2 linked regions of the Flammeovirga agarivorans genome follow. The protein of the gene in region 1 binds, or shares a complex with, the protein of each later gene. Links are inferred from orthologs where the notes say so. Each region holds a gene or a part of one and is shown in the gene's direction. Other genes may lie near its edges. The genes, in order: scpB and HGP29_RS26510.

What was found.
Region 2: scpB (region 1) and HGP29_RS26510 share a complex: the UniProt entries of both Bacillus subtilis proteins name them as parts of the cohesin-like complex. The link is inferred for Flammeovirga agarivorans from one-to-one orthologs.

What each region holds. Positions count from the first base shown.
Region 1 is NZ_JABAIL010000004.1:385,302-402,502, forward strand. What follows is about bases 5,880-8,732. They hold scpB (SMC-Scp complex subunit ScpB), read left to right. Parts: upstream 5,880-6,917; coding sequence 6,918-7,547; downstream 7,548-8,732. Other genes in these bases: HGP29_RS14495 (DUF4178 domain-containing protein), read right to left, coding at 5,880-6,108; HGP29_RS14500 (TraR/DksA family transcriptional regulator), read left to right, coding at 6,476-6,853; HGP29_RS14510 (bifunctional nuclease family protein), read right to left, coding at 7,589-8,245; HGP29_RS14515 (NTP transferase domain-containing protein), read right to left, coding at 8,297-8,732. Also shown: HGP29_RS14465 (4Fe-4S dicluster domain-containing protein), read left to right, coding at 27-716; HGP29_RS14470 (NADH-quinone oxidoreductase subunit J family protein), read left to right, coding at 716-1,222; transcription elongation factor GreA, read left to right, coding at 1,334-1,804; purU (formyltetrahydrofolate deformylase), read right to left, coding at 1,865-2,722; HGP29_RS14485 (GH3 auxin-responsive promoter family protein), read right to left, coding at 2,738-4,249; lptB (LPS export ABC transporter ATP-binding protein), read right to left, coding at 4,371-5,111; more of HGP29_RS14495, read right to left, coding at 5,440-5,879; more of HGP29_RS14515, read right to left, coding at 8,733-9,469; HGP29_RS14520 (TonB-dependent receptor plug domain-containing protein), read right to left, coding at 9,510-11,831; HGP29_RS14525 (DUF7832 domain-containing protein), read left to right, coding at 12,095-12,526; HGP29_RS14530 (translocation/assembly module TamB domain-containing protein), read left to right, coding at 12,642-17,201. UniProt on the Bacillus subtilis protein: Participates in chromosomal partition during cell division. May act via the formation of a condensin-like complex containing Smc and ScpA that pull DNA away from mid-cell into both cell halves.
Region 2 is NZ_JABAIL010000015.1:36,341-49,407, reverse strand. The notes cover bases 1-2,730. They hold HGP29_RS26510 (segregation and condensation protein A), read left to right. Parts: upstream 1-858; coding sequence 859-1,602; downstream 1,603-2,730. Other genes in these bases: HGP29_RS26505 (hypothetical protein), read left to right, coding at 1,589-2,730; cobC (alpha-ribazole phosphatase family protein), read left to right, coding at 290-850; uvrA (excinuclease ABC subunit UvrA), read left to right, coding at 1-273. Also shown: more of HGP29_RS26505, read left to right, coding at 2,731-2,740; HGP29_RS26500 (spondin domain-containing protein), read left to right, coding at 2,783-3,466; HGP29_RS26495 (mechanosensitive ion channel family protein), read right to left, coding at 3,485-4,390; HGP29_RS26490 (S41 family peptidase), read right to left, coding at 4,482-6,143; HGP29_RS26485 (DUF5723 family protein), read left to right, coding at 6,443-8,005; HGP29_RS26480 (hypothetical protein), read left to right, coding at 8,143-11,292; HGP29_RS26475 (TonB-dependent receptor), read left to right, coding at 11,521-13,067. UniProt on the Bacillus subtilis protein: Participates in chromosomal partition during cell division. May act via the formation of a condensin-like complex containing Smc and ScpB that pull DNA away from mid-cell into both cell halves.

The sequences.
Region 1 (17,201 bases):
GTAACAAACTAGATTAAGATTTGCGAATGGACCAAAAAAAAGGAGCAAATAGTACATACTTTGGAAATATATCTGAAGCAGTCAAAACATCACTTCATGGATTAAAGCTATCAATGGATCACCTAAAAGATTCATTAAAAAATCAGAGAAGAGATGATACTACGGCTTCTGATGATAAATATTTTAATCACGAAAACTCTATCGTTACTTTAAAATATCCTGAAGAAGTTCTTCCTGTACCAGACAATGGAAGATATAAACTGGATCTTGAAATTGATGATTGTATTGTATGTGATAAATGTGCAAAAATTTGCCCTGTTGATTGTATCGAAATCGATCCAATACTAAGTACTGATGTTATAGGAGAAACATCTGATGGTACTCCAAGACGTATCTATGCTGCTAAGTTTGATATAGATATGGCAAAATGTATGTTTTGCGGATTATGTACTTACGTTTGTCCTACAGAATGTCTAACCATGACTAAATCATATGATTTTAGTGAATTAGACATGAGAAGCCTTACTTATGGTTTCGCAAATATGTCTGAGGAAGAAGTGACAGAGAAAAAAGAGCTTTTCAATAAAGAACAAGAAAGAAAGAAAGCTGCTAAAATGGAAGCAGCAAAAAAAGTTGTTGAAGAGCCTAAGGCTGAACCTACAACTGCAAAAAAAGCAGCTAAGCCGAAATTTAAACCAAGAGTAATTAAAAAATAATGGAGTTAATTTTATTCTACTTATTTATTGCTGTCATTTTTATCACAAGTGTAGCACTTTTTATCTCAAAAAATGTGATTCATAATGCAGCATTTCTATTGTTATCATTGTTAAGTGTAGCCGGATTATTTGTCCTATCAGCTTCAGATTTCCTTGCTATTACTCAAGTAATGATCTACATAGGTGGTGTATTGGTGCTCTTACTTTTTGGAGTGATGTATACAAAAAACACAAAAGACAATAGTGTTTCAATTGGTTCGAAAAGGATCATGCCTGGATTGTTTTTAGGGTTAATCTCTTTTGGTACTTTAACCTATGCAATTCTTCAAGAGAACATTGATCAAGATTATACTATCCCTGATAGGTCAGTAGTAGAAGCTCTGGGTGTTGAGTTTATGACCAAGTATATTTTCGGATTTGAATTAACAGCTATCTTGTTGTTGGTGGTATTGATAGGTGCTGTTTTTGTGGCTGGTAAAACTCCTAAAAACTTAGAAGAAAATTAAAATATTTCATATATTAAGAAGATCGAATTATATTTGTAGTTCGAATCGACAACGACAACGGTCTAATTTAAGCATTGGATCGTTTTTCATTTTATAAAAGAATTAATAAATATGTCTAAGACAACATTTTATACTAGTGAAGGCCTAAAAAAATTGACTGATGAACTAAATGAATTAAAGACTAAAGGAAGATCAGATATTGCAAGACAAATTGCAGAAGCTACAGATAAAGGTGATTTAAGTGAGAACGCAGAATATGATGCAGCTAAAGATGCCCAAGGTCACTTAGAAGCCAAAATTGCTGAGTTAACTAATTTAGTAGCAAATGCTAGAGTTATTGATGAGTCAAAGCTTGATACTTCAAAAGTAGGTATTTTATCAAAGGTTACAATCAAGGCTCCAAACGGGACAACTATGACTTACACTTTGGTTTCTGCAAAAGAGGCTAATGTCAGACAAAACAAAATCTCTGTAGATTCACCTATCGCTCAAGGTTTAATGGGTAAAAAATTAGGGGATATCGCAGAAGTTCAAACACCAAGAGGAATCATGAAATTTGAAATTATGGATATCTCACTATAATTTTATAATAGATATAACATAAAAAGGGAGTAGAACTTATAAATTCTACTCCCTTTTTTATTAATCAAAAATGATTGTCTTATTTTTATATGTCAGTAGTTTACGATTGACATGTTTGTATAATGCTCTGGATAATACAATCTTTTCTAAGTCTTTACCTTTCCTGATCAATTCTTTGACAGTGTCTTTATGACTAACTTTAGCAACGTCTTGCTCAATAATTGGACCTGCATCTAGGTCTGAAGTTACATAATGTGAAGTAGCACCTATGATCTTAACACCTCTTTCATGCGCGGCATGGTATGGTTTAGCTCCAACAAATGCAGGTAAGAAAGAATGGTGTATATTGATAATTCTGTCGGGGAAATGCTCAATAAAGTCTGAAGATAAAATTTGCATGTATCTTGCTAATACTATGAAATCTATATTTAATTCTCCCATTAATTGGATTTGCTTTTCCTCTTGTTCCGCTTTGTTTGCTTTGTTCATTTCAAAGTGGTAAAACGGGATATTAAATTTATCAGCTACCTTTTTTAAAGTTTCATGATTACTGACAATTAATGGGATATCAACTTGTAATTCTCCAGAATCAGCTCTTGATAAAATATCATATAAACAGTGAGACATTTTAGTCACAAAAAGAGCCATTCTAGGTTTTTGATCACTAAAATACAACTTGAAGGTCATATTATATTTTTGAGCCAATAGAGTTGAAAAGTAGTCTTTAATTTTTTCTTTAGGAATTAGAAATGAATCCAAGTCGAATTCAATTCTCATATAAAATCTATTTTCTTCTCTATCTACGTACTGATCTAAATAAACAATATTACCCTGATTTTCATGGATAAATTGTGTTGTATATGAAATGATGCCCTTTTGGTCAGGGCAGTGCATTAATAAAATTGCAGTATTTGCCATGTTTAGTCTGTTATATTATTTCAAGGAAGATAATAATGAATCAATATACTCCCGATGATTTGCCAATCTAGGAACTTTATTCTGACCGCCCAACTTTCCTCTTCCTTTCATCCAGTTATAAAAAGATTTTTGCTCTAAAAAGTGGACTTTTGGAGCCACTAGTGCAATATCTTTATAACGTTTGGCATCATAATCTGAGTTGACACTTCGTAAAGTATCATCAAGAACTTGAATGAAAACGGATGAATCATTCGGTTGAATTTTAAATTCTATTGCCCATTCATGACCGCCTTTTTTTCCACTTTCCAAATAAACGGGAGCTGCAGTAAAATTCCGAACTTCAGCACCTGTCTGAAGACAAGCAGCCTTTATTGCTTCCTCTGCATTTTCAATAACTACTTCTTCTCCAAATGCATTGATAAAGTGTTTTGTCCTACCTGAGATTTTGATTCTGTAAGGGAACTTAGAAGTAAAACGTACTGTATCTCCAATTAAATATCTCCAAAGTCCTGCATTGGTAGAGATGACGATCGCATAGTTTTTACCAATTTCTACATCTGCTAATTGAACTACTTTGGGTTGTTCTTTGCCGAACTCATCCATTGGGATAAACTCATAAAAAACACCATAATCCAATAGTAAAAGCATTTCGTCATCATTGGTAGTGTCTTGAATTCCAAAGAAACCTTCAGAAGCGTTATAGACGTCCATGAAATTCATTTCTGGATTACCAATGAGATTTTTAAATGTCTTACGATATGGGCCAAATGCAACAGCACCATGAAAGAAAACTTCAAGATTAGGCCATACCTCATGAAGAGTTTTCTTACCTGTTTTCTCTAAAATTCTTTCAATAAGAACTAAGGTCCAAGTGGGTACACCGGCTATACTTGTGATGTTCTTATCAATAGTAGTTTCTGCAATTTTTTCAATCTTACTTTCCCACTCATCCATCAAAGCAACTTCAATTTCTGGTGCTCTCATGAACTCCGCCCAAAAGGGAAGGTTCTTCATGATAATTGCCGATACATCACCACTGATAGTATTTTCATTGTAATTACTTTTCTGATAGGATCCACCAATACCTAAACTCTTACCGAACATCATTTTAGTGTTTGGGTAATTGTTGATGTAAAGTGTCATAAGATCCTTACCAGCTTTGTAATGGCAATCTTCTAATGCTTCTTTCGAAACAGGAATAAACTTACTTCTAGCATTTGTAGTACCTGAGGATTTAGAAAATTGATTAATTTTCGTTGGCCAAAGGATGTTCTGTTCACCTTTCATCATTCTTTCGATATCATCGGAAAGATCTTCATAAGTTGAAACTGGAACGTAATTGTTGAAAGTAGAAATATTATTTACGGATGAGAAATTATATCTTTTTCCATACTCAGTGTTCTTTGCACTGGATACTAAATCTTTAAATAAATTTTCTTGCACTTCAATTGGATGAGACATGAAATACTCAATTTGATGCATTCGTCTCTTAGAGAACCAACTAAAGGCAGATGATAGTAATTCCATACCACTAAACCAATAAAAGGATTATTAAAAAAATTGGAATTCAGTTTGGGTCATGAAAAGTAAAATTTCTAGATAAAAAAAAGGATACTCATCTCTGAGCATCCTTTCTAATCTATATTTCTTACTCAGAGAAATCTTTCTTTTTATACTCAGCGTATTCACCAAAGTAGGCTTTACGTACTTCGGGATCATTGATCAATTGCTCTGGTGTACCGTCTCTGAATACAACTCCACTTTGTAAGATATAAACTCTATCAGTAATTGATAGTGTTTCTGTTACGTTGTGGTCAGTGATTAGAATACCAATATTTTTCTTTTTTAAATTATATACTATTCGTTGGATTTCTTCAACGGCAATAGGGTCAACACCTGCGAAAGGTTCATCTAATAGTACAAAACTAGGGTTAGTAGCAAGTGTTCTTGCAATCTCAGTTCTTCTTCTTTCACCACCTGATAGTGACATACCAAGGTTGTCACGAACATGAGTTAATGAGAATTCTTCTAATAATCCATCCACACGCTTCTTTTTCTCATCTTTAGAAATTTTTTCCATTTCTAAAGGAAGCATGATATTTTCTTCAACTGTTAATCCTCTAAATACTGAAGGCTCCTGAGCTAAATATCCAACACCTTTTTTTGCTCTTTTAAACATAGGAAGGCTTGTGATATTTTCACTATCAAGATGAATTTCTCCATTATTAGGCTTAATCAGACCAACGATCATATAGAAACAAGTAGTTTTACCTGCTCCGTTCGGTCCTAATAAACCAACAATTTCTCCTTGCTCAACTTGAATAGAAACATCATTTACAACTGTACGTTTACCGTACTGCTTGATTAAATTATCTGCCTTTAGTACCATATATTTTTTATATAATTTTTTTCTTTCCTAAAGTTGATGAAATAGTTTAATTTCAACAACAGTAACCCAAAAATAATATATTTTTTTGGGGGTAGAAGCTACTTAATGATAGCTAACTTTTTTTAACATTCATTTTTAGTAAAACAAAGAATCTCACCTTCTTTTTAATCTCAATAAACACTGGATTGATAGCGTATGATTGTTTATCAAATACTCCATCATTTTAAGATATTAAAATAATTAGTTCTACACTATAATTTCGAGCCCAAATATCAGCCCTTCAAAGTAGTATTGACCTTTGTTTTGGTTTTAAATATAAATACCAAAATTATTTCTTGGGCAAGATTTCAGAGAAAGCGGAATCTGAAACTATCTTTCCATAAAAAGCACTGAAGTTTTTCACATCCTTTTGTATGATGCTTAAGAAGTGTGTTCTTTCTTCATCCCAATAATCCCATTTCACAAATTTCGATACTGTTTTATTTGTTCTAAAAGAGTAGATGCTTCCTCTGGTTTCTTTATCTCTGAAATAGGATTTTTCTTTATACCTCAGAATAGATTTAGGTTTTTGGTTTAAGAAGATGTCAGTATCTAGACTGTCAGAAATTGCATAGATATTTATCTTTTGTCCAATTTTTACAGAGTGATTGGATGTATTCTTAATCTTGAATAGATATAATTCATCAATACCGGAATTTAATTGTATTCTTTCTTCGTTATGCGATTTATTAAGAACGTACTGTATGTGATCTACTGCGTGGTAAGTATTGAGGTTGTAATCAACAAGAAAACCTATCTGAATATCATTAATATTAATTCTTGATGGGTCATAGGTATAATTATCATCATTCTTTTCGTAAGTATTATTCTTTTTATAAGGCAATACTCCTCCAATTTTGGAGAAAATTAGATCAGGCAGGTTCTTAAGTCTTTGTGATTGATGATATAACATATATAAAGATCCTCCAATGAGCAGAGTAGAGAAGGGCCAATCCATGTACAAGTGAAATATATTAAATGCAATTATTCCCTTCCTTGTTATATCGTATGTACTTATGAATTTTTTAACTTCAAAGTCAAATTGATGTATTTGATTTTGGGTTAAATGTTGAGTGTAATATTTAAATTTATCATTCGAAGCCGTTTTTTTTATATCTGGCCATAAATTATCTTGTATGATTTTTTTTATATCGTCTGCCATTTAGATAGAAATATTAAGGAATAATAATATTCAATTTATACAATTTTATCCCTTAAAAACAGTTTGTTGAGTTTATTTTTAGTTCTTTCTTTGCTTGGTATGATTTTTTCTATTTCAATTTTATTAACTTTGTATCATCACTAACCTTAACCGCATTAGAATTATGGCAGTTGAACAAGTACGATATTCAGCTGAGGAGTTAGTAGAGTTTGAAGACCTATTACGCCAAAAGCTAGATAAAACAGACAGAGAACTCGAGCACTTGAAGCAATCAATAAAAAAAGAATCAAGTGGTCAGGACTCTAATCACACTGGAGGGAAAACGTTAGAAGATGGTGCTGATGCTTTTGAGAAAGAACAGTTAAACCACTATGCTGCCCGAGCTATGAAATACAAGCAGCAGTTAGAAAAAGCGTTAGTCAGAATTAAAAATGGCACTTACGGGGTTTGTGTAGATACTGGAAAACTTATTTCTAAAGATAGATTAAGAGCCGTACCACATACACAACATTCCATTGAAGCGAAATTGAAAAGAAATTAATTTTACTTCTTTTAAAAGTATTTTTATGGCACTTGGTAGGTAATATCGAGTGTCAAATTTTTTTATGATGGACCAAACAAATATTCAAAGTGCAATAGAAGCAATGATCTTCATCTCCGACGAACCAATTAGTATTAATGAAATGATACAGGTTTTTGATGATATAAAAGAAGAAGGAGTTGAAGAAGAGATCGTATCCAAAGAAGATGTATTAAAAGCAATTGATACATTAAAAAGAAAGTACAGTCATAAAAACCACTCGTACGAATTAGTTCAAAGTGGAGATGGTTATTGTTTTATGACTAAACAGAAATACAGTAAGATAGTCAATGCCTTGTTAAAAAATAGGTCAAAGAAAAGACTATCAAAATCTGCTTTGGAAACTTTGTCTATTATTGCTTACCGTCAGCCAATCACAAAAGGGGAGATTGAAAAGATTAGAGGAGTAGGTTGTGATTATGCAATGAAGAAACTTTTATCCAGAGAATTAATAAAGATGAAAGGGAAGTCTGATGCCATCGGTCGACCAATGCTTTATGGAACTACGGATAGGTTTCTTGAATATTTTGGGATTAATACTCTGAAAGATTTACCATCACCAAAAGAATTTAAAGAAGAAGACTTAGATCCATCATTAACTGATGATCAAAATACTACAACTGAACAAGTAACAGAAAGTGAAGTTACTCAATAAAAAAAGGCTTATAGTTGGATTAAAACTATAAGCCTTTTTATTTATCCTCTTTTAGTAATTTCATCCCTAATCGAGGCTGCTTTCATATAATCTTCGTTATCAATAGCTTTTTGCAACAATGCGTTGAGCTGATCAATACTTAGATTTTGATATTCTGTTTCATCTTCTTGGTCTTGAGCAACGACTTCTTCTTCCTCGTCTTCATCTAACCCCTCAAAGTCTTCAATCTCAAGTTCATCATCTTCTTCCAGGTCATCAGCATGTTCTACTTCATCCTGTTCAAGTTCTTCTACCTGAATACCTGCCTCACCCATAATATTCTCATATGCATAAATAGGAGCATTAAATCGAATACCAATAGCTACAGCATCAGAAGGTCTAGCATCTAATATCACTTCTTCACCTTCTGCTGTAATGATATGTATATCAGCATAAAAGACTCCTTCCTTTAAGTTGGAAATTTGAATGTGATTAATCGAAGCTCCCAGTTTTAATGCAAAGCTTTTAAATAAGTCGTGGGTCATGGGTCTGTTTGAAGAAATTTTCTCAATTTCTAATGCAATAGCTTGTGCTTCAAACATACCAATAATAATAGGCAAACGTCTGTTTCCATGCTTTTCTCCAAGTACTAAAGCAAAAGAACCATGCGATGTATGGCTTGCTGAAAGCCCTAATATTTCTAATCTTACTTTGTTCAAGACTTTTCTGTTAATTTTTCAATTACAAAACTAAACATTCTGAGCAAATATCTAAATGGAATTTTGCTGACTTAGTTGTTTTATTGCAATATCTAGTTCATCCATGGTATCAACTTCACTAAGCATATGATCTGATAGTGGTTCAATAAGCTTAATATTAGCATCTTCTAGAATATCACGAAGTGAATTTTTCCCAAAAGCTAATGCTTGAAGAAGTTTTAAATATGCTCTTGGTTCCCAAATTCCCAATAATGGTTGGGGAGCGCCAGTATCTTTAGCTTTATAAAGTGTAGCTAACTTTGATGGATCCCTTTTAGAAATCAAATGCATGATCGTTTGATCGTCTACAAAAGGAAGATCAATTGCTACAGTCATCCAAGCTGAATTAGGATTATGTCTAAATGCAGTTAATAACGCACCAAAAGGACCTAAATCAGTAAATGTATCAGGTAAAAGATTTAGTTGATCTTGAAAATCATCTAACTGTTGAGGTCTACAAGACATAAATGCATTCACAGTGTACTTAGAGAGAATTTCCTTCATGTGGAAACGTTGCTCTGTACCGTGATAATTAATTTTTGCTTTGTCTTTACCACCCATTCTTTTGGATTTACCACCCGCTAGAATAAGCCCATTAATATTTCCAGTATCTTCTTTAAAACTAAGTTCAATAAATTGAGATATTGAATGAAGTTTATCAATACTAAAGATAGGCTTGTGTTCTAAATTATTTATACGATCGTATAAAATGCTTGGAATGTCTTCTTTTGTTGTTCCTTCTGTAAGAATAATGCAAAGTATGTTACTAAGTCTTTTAATCTTTCTGTGAAGGGTAGGTGTTTTTTCCTTATCAATAATAAGAACTTGTCGAGATGCTTTGAAATGGTTTCCATTAATAAAAGCAGCGTCAACATCATTCAATACAACATGTCTATCAGAAACACTAAGTGCTTTTCTAAAGTCAACTCTAGAAAAAGTGATTTTATCAATTATTTCCACTCGAGCTTTGTGAGATAGGGCCTTTGAAGAATCAAATCCCAACTCTTTTTCCATTTCCGAACTTTGGTGGTCACAATCAATATATCCTATATTCCAGTTAGTTGATAAGTTTTCAATTAATCTGAATACTAATTCTTTTACTTTCCCTGGTGAAGTTCCTAAAAAGGCGATTTCTGTTCTGCAAAAACGTCCTACTTTAGGTCTTACTAAATCACTCTCCTGCATAGCTCTCTATTTTTTTGACAACTTAAAGATACACGTTTTTTTAAAGGTGCAAAATCATTTTTACATTGAAAAAACGCTGGGATAGAGTATTTGGTACTGCGTACTGTGTACCATCATATGTTTTTACCCATGTATAAGAAATAACGTTATTGTTGCCCAAAACATTTAATATTTCGACACCAATTGAAAGATTTTTCATGAATTCCTCATTAGGGTTGTCGGATTTTTTATTCAGTGCGATTAATTTATTTAATCCAAGGTCTAATCGCATATAATCATTTCCTCCACTGAATGCATTTCTTAATTCAGGATTGTCTGGAGGTCCAAAAGGTAATCCAGAACCATACATAAATCTTAAATTCATTCTCATGGTAGGATTATTTGGTAAATGATCTTGGAAGAACATTGCTAAAGTAACTCGTTGATCTGTAGGTCTTCTAATATAGCCTCTTGGATCATTGTCAATTTTTTCTTTAGTACTCATAACGCTCAATGAAATCCATGATTGAGTACCGGGAATAAATTCACCACTTAATCGAGTATCAATACCTGTAGCATAAGCAACGCCTTCATTTTCTCCTGAATACCTAATTCTAATGTTGTCAATATTGTAAGGGACAACATTCCATAAATGCTTATAATAAACTTCTGATATCAATTTGAATGGACGACCCCATTGTTCAAAGTTGTAGTTGATCCCACCTATGATATGTAGTGAGCCTTGAGCCCTTAAGTCTTCATTCAGAGTACCATCAGGTCTTCTCATTTCTCGGTAGAAAGGAGGTTGATAATACACTCCAGAAGCGAAATTGAATACAACATCTTTTTCCCATTCTGGCTTAAAAGAATATTGGAATCTTGGAGAAACATTAACTTCATTATTTACACTCCAATATGTTCCTCTTACTCCTAAAGTCATCTTATGTTGATTGTTATTAGAGTAATAACTACTTTGGGCGTAAGCAGAATAGCGTTGCGATTCCAAGTTGTTTTCAGTCTTTAATTGATCATCAATACTGATAACATAATCGGCAGAATCTTGGAACTGATACTCTGAAAGGTTATCGTTTATTTCTTCAAACTTAGCTTGTACTCCGAATTCAACATCAAATAGATCATTCAGAAGCCATGAATTTCTGTTTTCTACTGTGTAGACATTGGCTTTTAGTGTATTTCGTGAGTATTGATATTCACCTCCAATACCTTGTTCGGTAGCACAGTCATTCACACCATTTCCAATATCATCCACATCACATATTCTATATGCACTTTCTAAATTACTTCTTTCTCGTTCCTGAGTCACCATTGCCGATGTGATTAGATTGGAAGTGAATTTATCATTGAAATTATGGATTAATTTTAATCCTCCCTGAAAGGTGTCGTAATCTAATTGTTCTTTTCCTTCAAAGGCGATAGTTAAATTACTGATACCTTCACCTGTCTGAAAATTTGTACTACGGGTAGAAGGGAAAACACTATACCTATTCGCGGCATAAGACATTATTGCATCTAAATACGTTTTTCCTTTTTTCCCTTTTCCGGATAAGTCAAAACTTAAGTAAGATTGGACGTCACCAAACTTTGGTCTGTATTCACCATCAGTTTGTAAAGTGTTCAGTAAATATTCAGTTGATTTATATCGAGCACCTATTATTGCCGTGTGTTTTTTGTTTTTTGATGCACCTCCTAAGGTAAGAGAACCATTGAGTAAAGATGCTTCTAAAGTACCTTCAAAACTAAGTGGTTTTTTGTATTCAATATTTAAGGATGACGATAATTTATCACCATATTGTGCTTCCCAACCTCCTGAAGAAAAATCAATATTATCAACCATGTTACTATTCACAAAACTTAGACCTTCTTGTTGTCCAGATCTCGCAATAAAAGGGCGGTAAATTTCAATATTATTTACGTAAATAAGGTTTTCATCAAAGCTGCCTCCACGAACAGAATAGTCAGAAGATAATTCATTATTAGAGGCTATACCTAAAGCACCACTAGCTACTAGTTGTTGGGTGAATTCGCCATAACCAACAGGTATTTCTCTTAAATCTTCACCTTTGACGAACACAGAACCCGCTTGTTGTCTCACTTCGGTTTCTTTATTATCGACAACTTTAACTTCTTTAAGTTGGTAAATCTGTTTAAATAATTTGACGTCAAGATTTTTTATCTCGTCTTTGTATAATTGTACCTCAAAAGCTCTAGGAGAGAAGGACGGATGATTGAAAAATACAGTAACCAATGTATCTGTCGGGATAGTGATAATATAAGCACCTTCCGCATTTGTTAGATAAAAATTATTCTGATTAACTCCTGCTTGAACCATAGCAGATTCCACAGGGTTTCCGATAGAATCCATTACAACACCCCGTAAAACTGCTTCTTGAGCTTTAGTTTCGGTTATGGAGAAAAAAACAGATATATATAGAAGTAATATTGAAAGAGTTTGGAAACTTTTAAGCATAATTACTTAGAGAATTAAAAAATGAGTATGATTTATTACCATACAATGACTAATCTGTGTAATTTAGTGAAATGTATACATTCTTATTCACTTATTAGGCATTTGAATCAGAAAAAAAGTATTACAAATCTAATCACTTTACATCGATAAAACTAGTTATGACTACACATCAAGAACAGGATAATAATATCATTGATAATGTTAGAAATTACTTCGGACCTGAATTTCCAGAAGATATTTCATTAGACCACGCTTACATTCATATCGGTTATTTCTTTGGTTGGGTGATTTTAAATGATCTTTATTCTGAAGAATTTGAAGATGAGTTTGGTGCACAAATCATTTATTTTAAAAGAAAAGAGATTACACCAACAATTTTAGCTGAAACTTTAGATGGCATTATAGAAAAAGAGCTTTTTGATATTAAGCTTCATCGATTCTTAACAGATTACTATAGTTCAGGAGATTACATCAAGGATTATAAAGAAAATCTGGCAAATGATAAAGATACAATTTTCCATGTTTCAGAAAACTGGGAAGACTTTGATAAAATGTCAAAAATCTTAGACGCCCGTTTCTCAAGGTATTAATTACAAATGCTGAAAAATTAAGTTCTTCTCTTCTCGTAATACCATAAAAAATAGTTAAATTTACTTCTTAGTATAACCTAAACTGTCATACGAATATTTAACTCTAATTTCGAGAATGAAAGGATCTGTCAAAAGACTTTTTTTAGGTATCCTTATTCTATTCGTCTTACTTATCTGTTTTGTGTATGGAATTCTTAGAGTTCCTTATGTTCAGAATATTGTGGTTACCAAAGCCACAGAATTTTTATCTACAAAGACAAATAGCAAGGTATCTATTGATTATATCGCTTTAAATTTCCCAAAGTCATTAGTCATTGATGGAATTTTATTAAAACACCCCAATGGTAATGACTTTGTGAAATTAGACGAAATTTTACTAGATGTAGATTTAGAAACTGCATCTATGGATAGGGTCGTTATCGACGATTTTGAGGTCAATGGTCTTGAAACAAATATATACGTTTATAAAAACGGTAAATTTAATTTTGATTACATCCTAGATTCTTTTTCTAGCGATGATTCTACTGTAGTGGTTGAAGAGGATACAACTTCATCTGTTATTCCACCTATTATTTTAAATCAAATAAGCTTAAAAAATATTCATTTATTGTACTCTGATAGTGTACAGATGATGACAGCTAAACTGAATCTTGGAGAACTAACAGCCTCTATCCCTAATATCAACCTTAATACTTCTGAATATAAAATTGGAGAAGTTGCTTTAAAAAAATCAGATATTTCCTACGAAGTTTTTGGGCAAACAACAAGCAATATTGTTGAAGAAACTGATACAACAGAAATTGCTGAGGAAGTACCATTCGATTTAGTACTTAAATCTTTAAGTATTGAGAATACCAAATTAGTTTATCACGATAAGCCACTCAAAGAATCTGCTCATCTTTCTATTGGTCACTTTCTAGTAGAAGATCACCATTTTAATTTGATTGATCAAAAGGTAGCAGTAGGCCTATTTAAACTTGACGAAACGTCTATTCGATATGATCTAGTTTCGGATACCACTATTAAGCATGAAGATATAACGAATATTACTCCTTTATTAAAACCAATTTCATCTTTGGATTTAGGTTGGGATGTTAATATAGACGATGTTCAAGTAGATCAACTCTCATTGGAGTTTAATGATGATTTGTATGAAAGGCTAGAACAAGGAGTTGATCCGAATCATATTTTACTAAGTAAGCTTCAGCTAAAATCAAAAGATATAAAAGTACAAGACACTGGAATTACAATAGATCTTGAACACTTCGAAGGAAAAGAAAAAAGTGGAGTTTTTGTTAGAAGCTTTTCATCTTATGTATTTGTTGGCCCTCAGAAAATAGACTTAACAGAATTACTTCTAGAAATAAATAACAGTTTTTTATTGACGGATCTTCATTTACGATTTAGTAATTTATACTTAATAGGAGACTATATTGAGGATCTTCAGATCGATAATAATTTAAAGAGATCACATATTTCATTTAAGGATGCATTGATTTTTGATCCTTCCCTAAAACAAGATTCAACAGTAGCTCCATATTTGGATTATAATATTGATGGTAAGTTAAAAGTAAAAGGGACTGTTGAAGATATGAGAGTATCCGATGCAAAGATTAACTCTGACTTAGGAATTGAAACAGATTTAGTATTACATCTTCAAGATTTATTAAGTGAAGATTCTCTGAGGTACGAAGTGAGTATTGATTCCTTAAATTTCTTTACAAAGACACTGTTGGATTTAAATGTAGATCAAGAAACTTTAAATGCCTTCAATATACCCCAGCATATTTTAGGTCAGTTACATGTAAAAGGCGGCTTAAAGGATGTAAGTAGTGAGATGTCTTTAAGTTTAGAAAACTTTGGTGCTTTTGATTTAGATTTTAGTCTTTTCAATGAAGATGAATATCAATTAAAAACAAATACCTATAATCTTAATGTAGGAAAAATATTAAAGGACACTACAATAGGAAAAGTAAGTACTTATCTTACTGCTGTTGGTAAAGGTTTTGATGTTGAAAAAGATTTAAAGACTTTAGCCACTTTCGACCTAAAAAAAGCTGAATACAATAATTATGATTACGGTGGGTTGAAAGTAAATCTTGATGTAGATAGGATGGCTGTTAAATGGGATGCTAAAACAAACTCCAAAGGTGCAAAGTTTAACCTGAATGGAAATGTTGATATGAACTCCGATATTCCTTATGCATCTGTGATTGGTGATATAGAGCACATCGATTTTAATCAATTAAACTTCCTAGAAGATACTGCAACAATAGGAATGAGTATTGACTCTGAAACAAAAGGTTTCGATATCACTAATTTAAATACCACTCTCGATATTAAAGATTTGTACTATTTCGATGGTACAAAGAAATATAAATATGATTACGTAAAACTGCATGCAGAACTAGACAGTACACATATTGCAGGTGCACTTTCTGCTCCACATTTAGAGGGAGACATGCAAGCGGATATTCCATTAGATTCATTAGCGGTTGTCTTGGAAAGGTATTTCTCCCAGTATATTTCTTCAAGAGAAATGATTGGTCAATTACCGCCATCAAAAGGTAAAATGTATGGATCATTAAAATTGACGGATAGTGAGTTGTTGACCAATGGAGCGATTGAAGATTTGGACTCATTACAAATCTCACAATTTGACTTCAACTTTGATGCTGCCACTAATATTTTTGATTTTGATATTCTAGTACCAAGGGTGACGTATTCTGATATTGATGTGGATTCCACTTTTGTATCGATTCATGCAGACGGTAAAAAAATGGCTTATAAGCTTGGTTTCGAAAGACTGAGAATGTTAGGTTATGAAGACTATGCTGTCCATAATTGGGAATTTGGAGGCGAGGCGCATGATAATGTGCTTACTTTTAAAACTGTTGGTCAGAATGAAGATTTTACTAAAAAATGGTTGTTAGCCAGTGCAAACTTAACATTAGATTCTACTACCTACAGGTTTAAATTGGATGATCCATTGATTGTCAATGATGAAAAGTGGAACGTTAATACTAATAACTATATCCTATCAGATGGTGGATTACCCTATATCCATGAATTGACATTAGAACAAAAGGGACAGAAGTTTAATTTCTTCTCATCTCAATTTGACGAACAAGATACTGTCTACAAGTTTGAAGTCATAGATTATTCATTAGATGATATCACTTATAATGTTACAACAGATACCTCATTAGTTAATGGATTAGTTAATGCAGATATAGAGATTGGAGATATATCACAAGGGGGAAAGTTATCAGCAGATTTCAAAATTGAAGACTTTGGTATTTTAAACCATATACTCGCTACATTAACTTCCAATGCAAAGAATACGGATGACATTAATGTCTATGAAAGTAATGCCAGAATAGTTGGCCCAATCGGTAATATCCATTCAGAGTCTTCATTTAATGTTGCTGATACGATTGCACCATTGGATTTGTCCCTAACCATCGATAGTTTACTAATTCATCCTTTTGAAGCTTTAAGCAGTGAATATTTATCGGATCTTAACGGAGGATTTTCTGGAGGTCTTAAGGTAAAAGGTGGTGGTGTCGGACCTTTGGATATCAAAGGAGCTATTAAAATGCAAGAACCCACTTTTAAGGTCAAAATGTTTAATCTGAAATTGGCAGGTACCGACGGTCAAATGATTTTTGATGATAAGGGGATGCATTTTGAGAATTTTGGTTTTAAAGATGAAAATGGAAGATATGCTTTACTAGCAGGTAATATTTATACAACAGATTACACTGACATGGACTTTAACCTGAAGTTCAGTGCTGATGATATCACAGTAATTAATTCAACGTCAAAAGACAATCCAGAATATTTTGGAAAGTTGATTGTCGGAAATATTACTAAAATAAACGGCCCAATCGATCACTTGATGATAGACTCTGAGATTCGTATAGCTAGGGGTACTGATTTGACTTATGTATATATGGACGGTGGTATTGCAGAGATCGATACTGGTGATGATATCATTGAATTTGTTCAGGAAGACGATACGATCACTATTGCTAAAAGCACACATAATTATGAGTTAAAAACTACCATAAACATTGATGATAAATCATCCTTTAAAGTAGTGATTGACCCTAGAGCCGGTGATGCATTGACGTTAGTAGGAGGTGGAGTTTTACACCTAAGAATGGATGCTGGTGGTGATCTAGTAATGTCAGGTCAATATGAGGTGACAGAAGGTGATTATAGTATGACTTTCTATCAATTAATGAATAAAAAGCTTTCTTTGAAAAAGGGAAGTACTGTATTGTGGACTGGAGATCCGTATAATCCTCAAGCGAATATGACAGCGATCTATCAAACGAGTACTTCACCTTATCCTTTAGTGGCCAATCAGATTTCGCCAAGTGAGTCCAATAAATACAAGGCAAAAAGAAATTTTATTGTTTATATGAATATGAGGGGTGATGTGATCAAACCTGAACTTTCATTTGAATTAGAATATCCTGAAGGAAGTCAGGGTGGTGACAAAATTGAATCTGCCATAGAATATTTAAATCAGGATGAGTCACAACTTAATAAACAAGTTTTCTCACTTCTAATCTTAGGGACATTCCTAAATGATGCTGGAGGAGATGGAGCGAATACTCAAGATATGGTAACGGGTTCTGTAAGTTCGATTATCAGTCAGCAATTG
Region 2 (13,067 bases), on another replicon or contig:
GTTCTTTTTGTATTTGATGAACCTACTACCGGTCTTCACTTCCATGATATTGATAAATTAATGAAAGCTATCAATGCACTTATTGAAAAAGGACATTCGGCAGTAATTATTGAACACAATGTCGAAGTGATTAAAACAGCAGATTGGGTGATCGATATTGGACCTGAAGGTGGTAAAGATGGTGGTAATATCGTATTTGAAGGAACTCCAGATGAACTGGCTCAGTTTAAAGAAGGCTTTACTGGAGGGTATGTAAAATCAGTAATTAATTAATGATCTCGTTATGAGCATGGATATTTATTTAGTCAGACATACTACTCCTAATGTGGATGCTGGCAAAACTTTATACGGACAAACAGATCTTGAATTAATTGATTCTTTCCAAGAAGAAGCAAAAGAAGTTCAACATAAAATCGGAGAGGCAACTTTAAATACAACTTATTATAGTCCTCTTATTCGTTGTAAGCAACTAGCTAAATACCTTCGATCAGACTTATATGTTCCTGATGAAAGACTAAAAGAAATTCATTATGGCGACTGGGAAATGAAGCAGTTTACCGAATTGAAAAATGAAATTAGTGAATGGTCGAAAGTTTTTGATCACAAGCCTGCACCCAATGGTGAATCACTGATGGACGTAAAATCCAGGATACAATCATTTTGGTTAGACTGCATCGAATATAAAGAAGGAAATAATATTGCTATAGTAACGCATGGTGTAGTAATGCGACTTCTTTTAGCTAATTTTTTAGAGATGCCACTAAAGAATATCTTTAGATTTCAGTTTGATTTCGGAAAAGTCATTCACCTAACAATGAATGAATCTGGAGCAATCAGAATCCATATTTAATAAATACTATGAGCTTCGAAATTAAGATTCCTATTTTTGAAGGTCCTTTCGACCTTTTACTTTTCTTTATCCAAAGAGATGAATTGGATATACATGATATTCCTATTTCGAGTATCACCAATGACTTTCTAGGGTACATGGAAGACATGGAACGTCTTAATATTGAGTTAGCCAGTGATTTTATTGTAGTGGCAGCAACACTAATGAGAATAAAAGCGAAAATGCTTTTACCTCGTGTTGAAAAAGATGAAGAAGGCAATGATATTGACCCCAGAGACGAACTAGTTAAACACTTACTAGAGTATATGAAATACAAATCTGTATTAAATACTCTAGAGGAATGGGAAACAGAGATGTTAGATAGAGAAAAAAGAGGAAATCTAACTTCAGAAATCAATAAAATTGAGGAAGAAATAGGTGTTGAAACCGAACTTCAGAATGTAGATTTATTTAGTCTTTTACGTTTCTACCAAGGAGCTATGAAGCGTTTAGAAGCAGAAGATAATGCACCAAGGCATCAAGTCATAAAATATCCTTACTCTCAAGAGGAACGTCAGAGTAGTATCTTAAAAACTTTAGTAGATCGTCCGAAATTTAGTTTTATAGAACTAGTTGAAGCCGATTTTAATAACGTAGCTATCGTTTTTAACTTCTTAGCAGTTCTTGAATTATTATCTCAGAATAAAATTACTATCGAAGTGCATGAAGGTTTCAATAACTTCGACATTAAGCGAATAGATGATGCTGCTTAAGTTTAGCAAATCGTATGCTCATCAGTTTCTACTTTTATTACTTTGGTCAATTGTCCAAGGTCTTTTATGGTTTATTATTGGCCCCAAAATAGGAGCTGACTCTGATTTATATTTTACTCTAGCAGAAGAACTTCATCGATTAGAATTCCCTTTAAACAGAACACTACTATATTCTAGTTACTCACTTTTTATATTAGTTTCTCAAACTTTATTTAGTGGAAAGTTTTCTGTTCTTTTTTTTCATTTACTGTTTAACGGATTATCTATCCTTGCATTCTATTCAATCATTGCTAACACTTCTGAAAATAAAAAAACAGCTCTGATCGGGAGTATTATTTATTGTCTCTATCTCCCTCTACATGAATGGAATTTTATTGTATATGGAGAATCTATATTTACATCCTTTACTATTTTCTGCATTTACTTTATAGTGACCAAAAAATATAAATTGTTATTGATCACTTTATTGATTACTGTTTTTTGTCGACCTACAAGTTTATTGTTTTTATTAGCTCTATTTATAGGATGGGCCTATCAGAAATATAAAAATGGGAATTATAGCCAAAGGGTCACTTTATTTTTGATGGGAATTATAAGTCTCACATTAGGTATACTATTTCATCAAGCCTTAGAGTATTATGGTCCTTTTATGATTGAGGGGTATTTGATTCCTGAAATCATTTACTTTAGAAATTCACTAGGAGTTTCTCCTCCAATAAACCCCTACATTCCTTCAGAAGATGATGATATCATTATTCAGCTATTCCTCTTTGTACTTAATAATTGGTGGTATTTCCTAAAAATAACGCTGATAAAAGGAGCACTGTTCTTTGGTAATATCAAACCATATTATTCTTTACCACATAATCTACTTATCATCTTATTATTGTATCCACTTTATTACTTTGCTTTCAGAAAGTGTTTGAAAAAAGATAGGTTGAAGTTCATAGATATATTTTGTATCACTTATATCCTCTTACAAGGTTTTACAGTTAGTATCACAAGTGAAAATTGGGACGGGCGTTTCATTATACCAATAATACCATTTATCATATACCTTTCTTGTTTTGAGATATACAATACATTGAAAAAGAATCGGGCACTGATCACTTTTGTGAGATACTTCACACTTCATTAAGAATCATCTCCTTACATTTGTAATAAAACAACTGCTACTACTATGAAAAAAACGATCTCATTATTGCTACTTAGTTTTATGTTTTCATGTTCAGATACTACTGATCAAGTAGATGATATTATCACCCCAGATGAAGAAACGATACGTTATGAGGTAACTTTCCAAGGAACTTGGTCAGATGCATCACACCCAAATACACACCCTTCAAACTCACATTTTTCGGGTGTAATAGGAATGTCGCATAACGGGTCTGCCTATTTACCCACTGAAGACGACCTAGCTTCTGAAGGTCTCAAGGTAATGGCTGAAACTGGAGGTAAAAGTCCATTAATATCAGAAATAAATGCACTGATTGATACAAAATCTGCTGAAACACTTATTAGTGAAGGTGGTTTAGGAAGCGGTAGTTCTTCTATTTCATTTACTTTGGAAGTTACAAACAATAATCCGTATGTCACTTTTTACTCTATGATTGCTCCGAGTCCTGATTGGTATGTAGCTGTAGAAAACCTAAACCTTTATCAAAACGATATATGGGTAGATTCTTTGACTATTATACCAACTCACTATGATGCTGGAACAGATTCAGGAACAACATTTGATGCTCCGAATAGTCCAACAACACCACAACAAAAAATTTATCCTTTAAGCAGTATTTCTCTTGGCAATGAAGAAGCTGCAATAACTCCTCTTGCATTATTTACCTTTAGGAAAATTGAAGAGTAAGTAATAAAAAAAGGGAGATTAATTCTCCCTTACTTCTTCTGGTCTTGAAATCTGTAAATTTTCCCATCCGCTCCCAATATTTAAATCTCTCTGAGGGAATGGTATTGATATGCCTTCTTCTTTAAATCGCTCAAACAATGCGTAATAAATATTACTCTTTAATACCATTGGTTGAGAATAGTATTTCACAGTCCAAACATTTAATATAAAATTGATAGAGTTATCTCCCCATTCCGTAAATATTAAATCAGGTGTTGGAGTCTGAAGAATACCATCTATCTTTTTCACTACATCCAGTGTAATCCTCTTTACTTCTTTTGGATCCTCATTGTATGAAACACCAATAGGAATACCTATTCTAACCCTACGTTCATTATGCGACCAGTTGATAACATTATTTGATATAAACTGAGAGTTAGGAACAATTACCGTAATATTATCATTAGTTTGAATGGTGGATGACCTTGAATTGATCTCTACTACTTTTCCTCGAATACTATCCACTTCAATCATATCTCCCACCTTTATGGGTTGTTCAAATAATATAATGATACCTGATATGAAGTTGTCTGCAATTGTCTGTAAACCAAATCCAATACCCACACCCAGTGCACCAATCAAAACAGATAAAGAATTGAGATTAATACCTGATGATTGAAAAATGACAATACAGCCTATACTTATAAAGGCATACCTAAATATTGTTCCTATGTTATAACTAACCGACTCATCTAAACCATATTTAGGTAAGATATTTCGGGCTAACATATTCCTAAACTTGCTCGATATAACAAATACAGCAACAAATGCCAATAAGATACCGAGAATAGATAATGGTGTAAATTCCTTTCCTCCTATATTCATAGGATAAGTAAATACATCTACTAACAGTTCGAATATATTGCTTTCAGAGAGGTCAAACATGATGATGAATAAATTACGTTTAATCGAAAATAATAAAAGGCTACCACTATTGGTAACCTTTTATATCTAAAAATAGAAAATATCACCTGGATTAATTACCAGACAAAATCTTATTATATCTCGCTTCATCGTTTAACACATTTACTGCCTCAATAATATCAAGGTCTGCAGTAAAAGTAGATTCTGTTTCTCCTGCTTCTAAATAGTATCTTTTGGCAATTTCTGCTTCTAAGATATCCTTAATTTCATCTTTGAATTTTATGACATCAGATTCTTTATTATGATAAACCTTCTTTTTCAAGTCTTCAATTTCAGCTTGAATATCATCATAATATTTATCCTCTTTTGCACTTTCTTCAAGCTCTTCGATTGTAGCTTCTACTTTAGTATGATAGCCATAATCTTTATCTTTTAACCATGTGACAAAATTTTCAAACTGAGCATCTGACAACTCAAATTCTCTTGCCGGTGCAATTGACTCATTCTCATAATGGAATTTCGTTGCATAATCGAAGATCAAACCTTTTAATATTAAGCTCACTGAAATTTGAGCGAAATTAAATGGCTTTACATCAACATCTGGTGCTACTCCACCACCATCTAAAACGATACGTCCATTAGCCGTTTTAAATTTCTCTCTTAGTGAATCTGCAACTACGATTGCCTCACCATCTTCATTTCTATGGCTATAATCGATCGCTTGTATACATCTTCCACTTGGAATATAGTATTTAGCTACCGTTACTTTTAATCTTGAATTATAATCCAAAGGTCTTGTTGCCTGTACCAATCCTTTACCAAATGATTTACTTCCAAGAAGAACTCCTCTATCATAATCTTGGATAGAACCTGATACAATCTCGGCTGCAGAGGCAGAACCACCATTAATTAATACTGCAATAGGAATATCAGTATCCAATGGAGCATTTAATGCTTTATAGGTTTTATTCCAGTCTTCAATGCGACCTTTTGTGTAAACCACATCCGACCCCTTTGGAACAAATAAGTTGACAATATTTACAGCTTCGTTCAATAAACCACCAGGATTTCCTCTCAAATCGATGATGACTTTATTTGCTCCTCTATCTTTTAATTCTACTAATGCGTCTGCTACTTCCTTACTTGCATTTCGAGTAAAATCAGTCAGTTGAATTAAACCAATATTATCTGTAACCATACCATAGTAAGGAACATTATTGATTTGAATTTTCTCTCTTTTTACTTTAACATCAAACGGTTGGTCTACACCATATCTTTTAATAGTTAAAACTACTTCTGATCCCGCCTGACCTTTTAAGTATTTACTAATTTCGTCTGTATTTTTCCCTTCAATATCTTCGCCACCTACTTTTTGAATAATATCTCCAATTTGTAGACCTGCTTCATATGCTGGGTATCCTTCATTTGGTAAAATCACAGTAATATCACCATCTCTATTACCAACTACAACACCGAGTCCACCGTACTCACCGGTCGTCATCGTTCTGTAATCTTCAATACGATCTTCAGGGATATAATTTGTATATGGATCAAGAGTGGCTAACATTGCTTCAATCCCAGTTGTCATCATCTCAGAAGGGTTCACATCATCTACATAATATGTATTCACTTCTTGATATAATTGAGCAAAAATTTTCATGTTTTTAGCAATCTCAAAATAGTGATTACTGACCTTATTGCTCGAAAATGAAAATAGGACAATAGGAATAATTCCTAAGGACACAAATACAGCTATTCTTTTTTTCAAACGCATATTTTTCTAGTGATTTTAATAATGAGAGGAATGAAGCAGTAGCAAAAGATACTTCATCATTTATTAAAGTTAATAGAATATTACTCAAAAAACACTACATTTTTAAGACTTCAAGAAATTTATTATAACTATTTAAAAAACTTCAATTTTAAGCTGATTATCACAATACCTAAAATAAATCCAATAATGGTATTAATTTCAGTAGAGTATTTTATATATTTACTTTTCTTAACATCTGATAAACTGTCTTCATTGAAACTTAAATTTTAGAGGCACCACAAAACTATCTTCAAGCTGATATGAAATTCTCAAAAATATATCTACTTTTTACTTTTGTTATACTAATAAGCTTACGTTCACCCATTTTTGCTCAAATGGAAGGTAGTGTGTATTCTGTCACTGGTAGAGGTGGTGTGGGTACTACTTTCGTCACTGATTACCAAAGCATTGGAATCAACCCTGCCAACTTAGCGATTAAAAAGAACTACAGAGATCCAAAATTCACTTTCGGACTATTAGAAACAAATGTTATTTTCTCTTCAGAAGCCATCAATACTGATGAACTTTTGGGAGCAATTACAAATTATAAATCCACTAGGTTTACATTAGACCAAAAAGACGAAGCTGTTCAAAAGTTTTCAAACAAAACAACTACAATAGATGCTTCTGTTATGCTTTTTGGTGCTAGTATGCAACTTCCAAAAAAATGGGGTGGCTTAGCCATCAGTGTCAGAGATAATATTCATACTAGAGTAACAACAAATGACTTTGCCGCAGAGCTGATGTTCTATGGAGCAACCAGTAGCTATTTCCCAAAATTGGAATTAGCAAATGGAGATTACATTGACAACCCTAGACATACCGGTGTTGGAGAATTAACAGAAGATCAGAGAAATCAAGTAGTAGGCGGTACTTTTGAGGATTTGGATAATGCTCAAAACTACAGTGAAGTATTAAGTGGTACGAAGACAAAGTCAACTTGGACCAGAGAATACAACGTAGCTTGGGGAGCACAAATATTAGAAACTTACGACCTTTCTATCTATGCCGGTATTGGTGCTCGATATATTCAGGGATTACTCATCATGGACTTTGAAGTAGGAAGTAATGGAGAGTGGAACCAACCAATCTTCTCTTCATCATTGATCAATCAGCAAGATATTCTTTCTGCAGCTTCCTTAGATTCTATCTCTCAATTTAGAAATGTTGATAGTGATAATCGATCAATGACGGAGAAAATTTTACTACCAAAGCCTGCTGGTCATGGTTATGGTATCGACTTCGGATTGACGTTTGTAATCAAAAGAAATTTAAGAGTTGGGGCATCTATCTCTAACTTTGGAGAGATGACTTGGAAAGGTGAAATTTATGATATCAACGACGGGGAACTAGGAAGAATTAATGGTCAAGGTTTTGACAACTATAATATCCTAATTAGTGATCAGAGTGCTTTCCAATTCGCAGGAACCAATTCCCCTCTAAATTGGGAAGTAGAAGAAAGAACAGAGACTATAGAATTACCAACAGTGGTAAGATTTGGTTCTAGTTACGAATTCTTCCGTCTAATACATGTAGGTGTAGATGTCATCCTTCCTCTTAACGATGCTCCAGGTAGTTTAGAAAGACCATTCTATGCAATTGGTGGTGATTTCAGACCTATCAAATCCTTTTCTTTTTCTACTGGATTTAACTACGGAGGTAATAACGAAGTATATAACTTCCCTCTTGGTATCACCTATCACTCTCGTAAAGGAGGATACGAAGCAGGAGTTTCTACACATGATGTTCTTTCGTATTTTGCTAGAGATAAAGATAGTAGTACAATTTCTATCGCTGGTGGTTTCTTAAGGTTCAAATTATAAGATCCCTTTGATAGAGAATAATAAACTCATTTTCATAAGTGATGTATAGCATTTTCAAGGCTTTATACATCACTTATTTTTTATTTGCCCAATATTTGTATAGTATCTATTATCACAATAGATGTTCAATAGAGATCATGACACAAAAATTAAGATATATACTCTCCACTTTATTTTTATTATTTGCTTTTCAAGCGAATGCCCAATTTGGGGTGTTTATTGAAAACGGTGATTTGGTAAATACGAGAGAAGTGAAGTTAATACTTAATGTTCCTGATGCCTATAAAATGAAAATCAGTAACCACTTCGATTTTCATGATAGTGAATGGAAAAATTACCAAAGAACTCACTTCTGGAATCTTTTAAAAGACGACGGTGAAAAAGAAGTCTTCGTAAAGTTTCAACTTCATAATGGACAGGTAACTGATGTTTTTGTTGCTTACACCATATTAGATACAAAACCACCATTTGGAGGGCGAGTGAGCTTCTCTAGAGGTAACTATACGAAAAAAAGAAGAGTAGAAATTGACCTAAAATGTCAAAATGCTACTTGGATGAACTTAAGCAATACAGGTGTTTTCAGTAACGACGACTGGATTCCCTACAGAAAACATGTACATTCTTGGATGTTGCTTTCTGGAGACGGAATCAAAAAAATATATGTCAAGTTCAAGGACAATGCAGGAAATGAAACAAAAGTTTATACCGACCATATCAAACTTGACACAAAAGCTCCAACCCCTCAGTATATAGATATTGTACCCGACTTTGCGGTTGTTGATGAAGAGAAAAACATCAAGTACGTTAACCAACATAACCGACTTGTGAGTCTAGAATTGGGAGCAAAAGGAGCAGAATACATGAAGCTTAGTAACAGTATGAACTTCTATGGACACAAATGGAGACGCTACATGGACTTCATTGATGAGTGGGAAATGGAAGATGATATTTTTGAGGGCTATCGTGGTGTTTATGTTCGCTTCAGAGATAAAGCAGGTAATGAATCCGGTACAATACATACACAAATATATGTAGATACTAAACCTCCTATTAACCCAAGAATTACCGTCAATAATGGTGATGAATATACAAAGTCAACTAAAGTAGCTCTACAACTAAGAGCCACAGATGCCGTTGAGATGCGTATTGCCAATGATAAAGATTTTGATTCTGCAGGAGAATGGGAACCTTTTTCACCTGTAAAAATGTGGGAACTAGAAGGAGGAGAAACAGGTAAAAGAGAAATTTGGGTTTCATATAGAGATAAAGCCAAAAATCAATCATTACCAATCAAAACAGAAATTGAGTACGACAAAGATCCTCCAGTAGATGGTGAAATTTATATCCAAGGAGATATCAAAACAACAACTGATAATCAAGTAAGAATTAGAGTAAGAGCTAAAGGTGCTTTAATGATGAGAGTTGGTGTTGATGAAGAATTTGATAATACTCACTGGAGAGAATACTCTACTGCCCCATTCACACAATATATTGGTAATAAAGGCGGTGATAGAAAAATCTATGTCCAATTTAGAGATAGAGCAAGAAACGTCTCAGAGGTATTTGAAAAAACAATTTTCAAAGAAATAAGACCGCTTTCTCCACAAATCACTATCGATGAAAATAGTGAATACAATACAAGGGAAGATGGTAAGGTAAGTCTATTTGTATACTGCCTGAATGCAACAAAAATGCGTATTAGTACCTCTTCTCGTTTTGAAGATGTAGAATGGGTAGATTTCCAAAAACACATTGACTTCAACCTCAAAAAGCCGGATGGAAACAAAACGATCTATGCTCAATTCAAGACAGAAACGGAAACTGAAAGTAGAGTAGTAAGTGATGAAATTATTTGGGACATTACTCCTCCATTAAATCCATCGATGGAGTTAACAGTATTACCAACAGAGTCTAGAATCTACTATACAAAAGACTACATTGTAAAGGTGAAAGCTCAAGACGCTGTAGCCATGCAAATAACTGAAGATTCTTCTTTCTATACTGCTTCATGGAAACCATACATCGAAACACCTTTCTATTATGGTATGAGTGTAAAAGGTGGACCAAGAGGATATAGAAATTTATACATCAGGTTTAAAGATTTTGCAGGAAATATTTCAGAACCATTAAGTAAGCGTCTTTATTTTGATGCAACAGCACCTCAAAATTTAGCTGTAAATATTCATGTACCTGAAATACCAGAAAATATCGCTGTACCTAAAAGCTACACATATATAAGAGATGTCGCTTTAGATATGCAAATGATTGCTGATTCAGCTTATTATATGAGAGTTGCCGATAATCCTACTTGGGAAGGTGTAGACTGGATCGCATATAAGGAAAAATACAACTACCCATTAAAAGGAGAAGAAGGTAAAAAGACCATTTATGTTCAATTCAAGGATGATCACGATAATGTTACCCGTATCATCAAGAAGAATATTATTTGGGACCGAGATCCACCAGAACAACCTCAATTAATTATTGACAACAATAATCCATATACAAGGAATCCAAGAAGAGAGGTTTTACTCAACCCTATATGTAAGGGAGCTGATTTTATGGTTATTTCAAATAATCCTGATTTCTCTGATGGGTATTGGACGCACTATCGTTCTAGAGTAAAATGGACTTTACCTGAAGAAGATGGTGAAAAAAATATCTATGTGAAATATTATGATTATGCAGGAAACGAATCTTTCCAAGCAGTATCTCACATTGTATTAGATAGAACACAGCCTGTGGCAACAGATATTACAATCAATAATGGAGATCCATTAACAAATCTATTGAACGTAGATTTAAAGATTAATGCAGACAATGCCACTGAAATGATTATCTCTAATGATTATTCATTTGCTGCTCCATCTACATGGGAACCTTTCAGAAGATCTAAGAAGTGGAAACTTAGAAATCAAGATGGTGTTGCCAAGGTATATGTAAAAGTAAGAAACAGAGCAGGCGAACAATCAAAACCAATCTTTGCTTCTATTACTTTAGATACAGATCATCCTATTCTTTATACCTTAGAGTTTAATAATGGAGCTACAGGAACAGAAAGTGAAGAAGTGACTGTAAGAACCCACGTATCTGAAGGTACCGTTCAAATGCAGCTATCAAATAGTTCTAACTTTAACGGAGCAACATGGATCGACTATTCTCCTGAAGTTCGTTGGAACCTAGGAGGTAGAGGTAGAAGAACCGTTTATGTAAGATTTAAAGATGAAGTTGGTAACGTTTCTCAACCATTAAGTCATCAAATTGTTGTCTTCGAGAATGTAAAATAAGATGCCTTTGGTATCTAAAAAATAAAAGTCACTTGATTTAATTCATCAAGTGACTTTTTTATTAACAGGTATTTTATAAATTAACAACATACACAATATCAAGTTTTTAACACCTTAACATTAACATCATACACAATTTTTTCATTTAATATTTTCTTTACTTTTTGTAGAATTCGATGAGATATACCTCGCCTACTTTTGCAGACGTAAAAAATATCAATCGAAAAAATGAAGAACCTAATTTTCTTAATTTTACTTACTTCAATTGGACTAACATCTTGGGCACAAAAAGGTACGATCTCGGGTACCGTCTATGATGCTGAAACAGGAGAAGAAATAATTGGTGCGAGTGTAATCATTAATGGCACCACCACAGGTGCATCTACTGATATCTTTGGTAAGTTTTCATTTCCTGCTAACCAAGGTGAACATGAAATTCTAGCCACTTTTATCGGATACAAAGCTACCACTCAAACTGTATTGGTGAAGGAAGGACAGACCTCTACAATTCAATTCTCTTTGGGTATTGATGCACAAGAATTAGATGCAGTAGAAATTGTTGGAAAAGCTAATAAAGAAAGCTCTGAAGCATTAATGGTAGAGAGAAAGAATTCTGATGTAATGATTCAATCTATCGGTGCTGAAGAAATGTCAGTGAAAGGGATCTCAGATGTTGAAGGAGCAATGACTCAAATATCTGGTGTTTCAAAAGTAAGTGGAAAAGGATTATTCGTTAGAGGCCTTGGTGATAGATACAATAATGCCACTATGAATGGCCTACCCATCCCTTCTACAAATCCTGATCTTAAAATGATTCCCCTATCCATCTTCCCTTCTGATTTAGTTAAGAATATAAGCGTTTCTAAAACTGCTTCTCCTGAGTTATATGGTGATTTTTCAGGTGCCAATGTAGATATTATTCTAAAGGATTACCCTGATGAGCCATTTTTCACTTTTGGAGTATCGGGTACATATAACAGTCAAGCTACTTTCCAAGACTTTAAAACACATGCTGATGGGCAATTTGAAGGATTAGGGTTTAACGGAAACGCGAGACCAATGCCTCCAGGCGGAGTACCTCCAACTATCGGAAATGAAGTAGGTACTTACGAAACTTCATGGAGTCCATCCACTGTAAAAGCCCCCATAGCTATCAACTTCAATACTTCTGGAGGTAAATTCTGGAATATAGGTAGCGAAGGTGGAATTGGTTTTGTCGCATCACTTGCTCATAATAACAAGTATGAACATAGAAGTGGAAAACTAGCTGCTTATAATGCACAAGCTAGCCCTACTGTAGATTATGAAAGAGATCAATGGATCTATTCTACAAATACTTCTGCATTAGCAAACCTTACTTTTAAAATCAATAACCGTCATAAGTTCAACATCAATAATATCTTAGTCAACGAATCATTTAATACTGTTGATGAGAACTATGGCTATCATAGAGACTTTGACCAGAACAACCTTTTAGTTCGAAGAAATACTTATATCCAAAATACAATTTGGGTAGCCCAATTTACTGGAGACCATTCCTTTCTAGAAAATGATCGATTAAACTTCAATTGGGGTGTATCTAGATCTGAAACAAGCAGTCAAGAGCCAGATAGGAAACAATTATTATTCACAGGTAAAGGAGAAAATGTCAACTTATTCACATTAAACCCTGTTGATAATCATCGCTATTGGGGCGATATGGGAGAAGTAGAATATGCAGCAAAAGGAGAGATTAAATATGGATTAGGAGCGTTTGATCGCGATTCTGATAAATA